2 regions of the Pantoea alhagi genome follow, and region 2 is predicted to be linked to the other one. Evidence: predicted binding sites of a transcription regulator. Region 2 holds the regulator's gene; the other holds the start of a gene.
The links. Region 2 encodes PhoB, which activates phosphate uptake and scavenging genes when phosphate is short. Its sites were predicted from a motif close to CTGTCATAAAACTGNCNNAT; they were not measured.

Region 1 (3,145 bases), 370 kb from region 2:
TCAGTTCGTTTTGTCCGTGAACCAGCGCCAGCCAGCGGCCCGTCCCCTTCAGCGGCGTACCGCTTTTATCACCTTCGAACACCGCGACGTACAGCGTTCCCTCATCCAGCAGCGCTTTATTTGCTGCTGGATTAGCGTGATCAACTTTGCCCGTGGAGACATATTTATAGATATATTCGCCACGCTCATCGTCGCCCATATAAACCACCAGCTCACCGCTTTTTGCTACCGTCACCGCCGCGTTTTCATGTTTGAAACGCCCCAGCGCGGTACGCTTTACCGGCACCGAGGTGGGGTCGAGCGGGTCTATCTCTACGATCCAGCCGTGGCGGTTAAATTCGTTGGGGTTTTTTGCCACGTCAAAACGATCGTCAAAATCGGACCAGTTGCGCTCCGGCTCGCTGGCGTTGAGCGTATAGCGTTTCTGCTGCGCTGTGGGTTTGAAATCAGCGGCTTTGGTGCCGAAGTAGGTGTCGAAGTTCTCTTCGCAGGTAAGGTAAGTTCCCCAGGGAGTTTTGCCGTTGGCACAGTTGCCAAAGGTGCCCAGCACCGTTTTCCCTTCGGGATCGGCTGCGGTTTGCAGCGCCGCATGGCCTGCTGCCGGTCCGGAAAAATGCATCAGGGTGTTGGCGGTAATACGACGGTTATAGCGTGACGGACGCACCACGCGCCAACGATTGTCTTCGCTACGTGCAACCTCAACGATCGATACGCCATGCCCCGCCTGCGATTTTTTTACATCTTCCAGGCTGGTCGCCTTGCTGCCGCCGTGAGGGAACAGGTACTGTTCGTTTACATACTCATTATTGATTGCCATTACGCCACGGTTATCATCCAGGGCGAAAAAGCTCATACCATCATTATTATCACCGAACTGCTTTTCCTGATCGGCCGCGCTGTTATTTCCCTGAGGATCGAACGCAGGGGCGCCATCTACCAGCGGCTCGCCCCAGGAGATAAGCACCTCAGCCCGATAGCCCGGCGCGATAGTGATTTCATCAGCGGTAGAAGCAGGAATCGCCGTAAATCCCAACAGCGGGCTACCGTTCGGTGCTGACTGCACCTTAGCCAGAGCAGAAAAGCTGACGCCGCCGCCAAGAAAGCCTGCCAGCCCTAATGCGCCGGTTCCGGCCAGCAATTTACGACGCGCCGGGCTTGGCAGTGATTCCATGTTTAATTCAAGGATTTTATCGCTCATTTTGCATTGCTTCCCGTTATGGTTTCCCAGACTGGAAGCAATGCTAGAGGGCAAAAATGACAGCAATGTTACAGCTGGCGGATAAGCACGCTTTTAACCGACGTTATCAGCGGCGTTCAAGAATTTCAAAGCAGTAGCTGTGAGAATTTTTCTCATCGGCGTCATGAAATTCACTGAACACCGACTGCCATTCGTCCGGTTCGTAATCAGGGAAATGCGTATCGCCTTCCACTTCCGCATCAATGTGCGTCAGATAAATTCGATCGGCGCGGTCCAGCATCTGCTCATAAATACGACCACCGCCAATGACCATGATCTCTTCAACGTCGCCCGCTGCTGCTAAGGCATCGTCCAGTGAGGTCACCCAGGTTACACCATCCGTTGCTTTTCCTGGCTGGCTGCTGACCACAATATTATGGCGTCCCGGCAGCGGGCGGCCAATTGATTCCCAGGTCAGACGCCCCATAATTACGGGTTTATTCAATGTATTCCGCTTAAACCAGGCTAAGTCCGCAGGCAGATCCCACGGCATAGCGTTTTCCATCCCAATAACGCGATCGGCTGCTAAAGCCGCTATCAGGCTTATCATCATAAATTCTCAACAGGGTGTAAAATTGGCGCCATCATACGTAAAGGCGAAACTTTCGTCGATAGTCTGGTCAATGGATTTACGTAAAGGTTTTTAAACCGTGACTGAGGTGACAAAGGTAGCCGTTTCAGCCCCAGTTTGGGGCTTTTTCAGGGAAAGGCAGCGGCGCAACATCCTGGAAGCATCGGCGAACGTTCTTCTTGTTACAGTCAGCAAGAATTTGCCTCATTATCATGCGTTCAGAGCACGTATGCTATTCAACGGGGCTGGATATTCGGGCGGTTATTTCTGTGCGGCGCGACAAGAAGTGATATAAGTTCCCTTGAATATTTCATGAAATATCGATAATTTTAAGCACAGTTCAATTGCTATTTTCTGTTTGACCTTTAATCCCCAGAATAGCCATCAATTTAAGGCCTATTCCTTGTAATTAAAAATATCAGGACATAGTATATTCTCTAATATAATTTTCTTTACACTCATTTAATAATAAATCCGTTCGAACTCTTCGCCAAACGCTCTGCCACTGCAGTAAGAGATAGTACAGGGTGAATATGCCGTTCTTCATCTTATCGCGTGTCGGTTAAAGAATTAACACAGACATCGCAGGCACAGGGAGTTATAACAGGCTAATATGGACAGGCAATATTTTTTCTTTAATGGTGGCATCTGCTGCTGGCTACTGGCGCTGGTAGCAAGCTTTTTCTCTTTAACCTGGGCGGGCGTCTTCGGATCTCTGGCCGCCGGGTCATTTTTACTTCACAGCTTACAATGGAAGATCCTGACTATGTTTAAAAAACCAAATAAATCGGCAGAAATAGCGGCAAAAAAAGAGGCTATTATCCCAACCAATGCGCCGGATAAAACGACACCTCATGAAGAACAGGCCAATAATACGGTGATTGCCCGTGATGTCTGTTTTGAAGGGAATCTCAAAGCGGTAGGCCAGGTGTATATTTATGGCGAGGTGCAGGGAAATATTATTACTAACGAAGGTGTAGTAAAAGTTATGCGTAGCGGGCTGGTCAACGGCAATATTACCAGCAAGGAATTAATTATTAACGGCACCGTCAAAGGCGAATGTAAAGCTGAATCGATGGATATTGGCGAGCATGCAAATATTAATGGCGCGCTTGATTATGTCACGCTGTCGGTGAAAAAAGGTGCCATGTTTGTAGGTAGTGTGGAAACCTCCAGAAAGCCTGAGAACGCCGTTAACGTGGTTGGCATTGCTCCCACGCCTGCCGTTTCCGGCAAGGAGTTGCCCAACACGCCGGAAAAAAGCAAAGCCAGCCAAGCCTGAACAGTTATGCGGCAGAGCGATTAGCGTTAAAAAACCTGAGCGCCAGTGATGACAT
Region 2 (3,145 bases):
AGGGCATGTTTAACAATCGCCAGCCCCAGCCCACTGCCGCCGGTGGCCCGCGATCGCGCCTTATCCACCCGATAAAACCGCTCGGTCAGACGCGGCAGATGCTCCTGGGCAATGCCCGGCCCGTTATCTTTCACTGTAAACAGCGCGCCCTGTTTGCAGAATTGCCAGCTTACCTCGATATGTGTGCCTTCCGGCGTATGGTTGACCGCGTTATAGACCAGGTTAGAGATGGCGCTGCGGAGTTGCTCTTCGTTACCGAACACTTTCAGCTGCGCATCGGCATGAAACTCAATATGATGCCGGCCATTACTCAGGGTTTCCGCTTCTCGCTGCAGCAGGCGCAGCATCATCGGCACATCCACCTTCTCCGCCAGATCGATAGCGGGCGCAGCCTCAATGCGCGAAAGCGTCAGCAGCTGTTTAACCAGACCATCCATCCGGCGCGTCTGCTCCTGCATGGTTTGCAGCGCCTTTTCGCGGGATTTTCCCTCCAGCACCGCATCGCCCATCATTTCCAGATAGCCCTGCAGCACCGTAAGCGGCGTGCGCAGTTCATGACTGACGTTAGCAAAGAAGTTACGACGCGCGCCCTCCAGCTGATGCATCTGCGTAACATCGCGCGCCACCAGTAGCCACTGTCCTTCGCTATAGGGCATTACGCGAAATTCCATATGCAGCTGATTATTCATCACCAGCGTTAGCGGACGAACAAAATCCTGCTGACGCAGATAGCGAGAAAACTCAGGATAGCGCAGCAGATTAAGGATATTCTGGCCGTTATCTTCCGGCCAGCGCAGCCCCAGATGCTGCTGCGCCAGACCGTTGCACCAGAAAATAGTGCCCTCATCGGTGGTCAGCACCACCGCATCGGGCAGGGATTCCGCCCCGCTGCGAAACCGCTTAATCAGGTTTCCCAATTCGCGGCGGCGGCGGCGGTTGCGTAGCTGCATCTGATAAAGCCCGTAAAACAGCGGCTCCCAGCTCCACTGACCGCCAGGCGGCGTCATAGAGCGATCGGTCCACAGCCAGTGTGAAAGACGCAGCAAATTCCAGAAGTGCCAGCCCAACAACAGCAGTACGGCGCACAGCAGGAACCACGGCAACCAGCCGATAATCAGTCCAGCCAACAGCGCGGGCAAACAGACCAGCACCAGTTCCAGTAATAATCTCTTCCAGGAGAGGCGTTCCAGCACGAGGCAGACTCCGATCAGTAACGAGCGGAGAAACGATAACCCGTTCCACGTACGGTTTGCACCATGCGATCGTGGCCGGTCAGCTCCAGCGCCTTGCGCAGCCGTCGAATATGCACGTCAACCGTACGATCCTCAACGTAAACATTGGTGCCCCAGACATTGTTCAGCAACTGTTCACGGCTGTAGACACGTTCCGGGTGCGTCATAAAAAAGTGCAGCAGTTTATATTCTGTCGGGCCCATCTCCAGCGGCGTGGTATCTGACATCACGCGGTGCGAAGAAGGATCCAGGCTCAGCCCCTGAATTTCGATCACATCCTCAACCGCCATCGGCGAAATGCGGCGCATTACCGCCTTGATGCGCGCCACCAGCTCTTTGGGCGAGAACGGTTTAGTGATGTAATCATCGGCACCCACTTCCAGGCCGCGCACGCGATCTTCTTCTTCGCCGCGCGCAGTAAGCATCATGACCGGGATATCGCGCGTCATCGCTTCGCGCTTGAGATGCTTAATAAACTGAATGCCGCTGCCGCCGGGTAGCATCCAGTCCAGCAGGATCAGATCGGGCCATGGCTCGATTAACAGGTTGACAGCGCTGTCATAATCATCCGCCTCAATGGGCTGATAATCATTTTGCTCCAGCACGAAACACAACATTTCCCTGATGGGGGCTTCATCTTCGACAACCAGAATGCGCTTAGCCATTATTGCTCCTGCGAATGTGACTCTTGGTCACGGGGATTTGCGGCGTCATTATGCGTCAGTTTTATGACAGATTTATGAAAAATGCACGGCCCCAATGGCGCTTTCGTAACGCTTTTGTGAAGCAATCAATAACCAATTTTTGAAACCCAGATGCAGGTAATGATCAATCCAGTTCCCTGCTGCGGCTTAGCTCTGGTTATAATCGCCCCGGCGTTCTGCTATTAGCTGGGAGTTTTATGCGCATTATTCACACTTCAGACTGGCATCTCGGTCAGTTTTTCTATACCCGCAGCCGTGCCGCTGAGCATCAGGCCTTTTTTCACTGGCTGATCGAGCGTGTTGAAGAGCATCAGGTCGATGCGGTGATTGTCGCTGGCGATATTTTTGATACCGGATCGCCGCCCAGCTATGCACGTGAACTTTATAACCGTTTCGTGGTGGATCTGCATCGCACCGGCTGCCAGTTGATTGTGCTGGGCGGCAACCACGATTCCGTCGCCACGCTCAACGAATCACGCGAACTGCTGGCCTGTTTGAACACGCGCGTGATTGCCGCTGCCAGCAGCGATCCCGAAGAGCAGGTTTTGACCTTAACCACGCGCCAGGGCAAACCGGGCGCGGTGCTGTGCGCCATTCCTTTCCTGCGACCACGTGACATTATGCGCAGCCAGGCGGGTCAGTCCGGCGAACAAAAGCAGATCAGCCTGCTGAACGCCATTACGCAGCACTATCAGCGCAGCTACCAGCATGCTCGTCAGCTTAGCCAGCAGGCGGAAAAATCGCTGCCGGTAATCGCTACCGGCCATCTGACCACTGTTGGCGTCAGCAAAAGCGAAGCGGTGCGCGATATCTATATCGGCACGCTGGATGCGTTTCCGGCGCAGGCGTTTCCCGCCGCTGACTATATTGCGCTCGGTCATATTCATCGCCCACAACGCATCGCCGGCAGCGAACATATTCGCTACAGCGGCTCCCCGCTGCCGCTCAGCTTCGATGAGCTGGGCAGCGAGAAAAGCGTATTTTTGGTGAGTTTTGCCGACGGCAAACTGGCCAGCGTTGAGCCGCTGCCGGTGCCTGGCTTTCAGCCAATGCAAACCATCAAGGGCACGCTGGCGGAGATCGAGCAGCAGCTAAAACCGTTTGCCAGTGCCTCTCCATCACGTCCGGTGTGGCTGGATATTGAAATCACTACTCAGGAATATCTGCATAACATGCAGCAGCATATCCAGACGCTAACTGAAGGTTTAC

Region 1: the regulator PhoB is predicted to act here: its motif matches at 1,253-1,272, upstream of B1H58_RS03680 (PhoX family protein).

Annotation. Positions count from the first base shown of each region.
Region 1 is NZ_CP019706.1:790,021-793,165, forward strand. Features, by position in the region: gene B1H58_RS03680 (PhoX family protein) at 1-1,198, opposite strand, end outside; gene folA (type 3 dihydrofolate reductase) at 1,305-1,790, opposite strand; gene B1H58_RS03690 (bactofilin family protein) at 2,422-3,090, shown strand.
Region 2 is NZ_CP019706.1:424,764-427,908, forward strand. Features, by position in the region: gene phoR (phosphate regulon sensor histidine kinase PhoR) at 1-1,193, opposite strand, end outside; gene phoB (phosphate response regulator transcription factor PhoB) at 1,208-1,897, opposite strand; gene sbcD (exonuclease subunit SbcD) at 2,134-3,145, shown strand, end outside.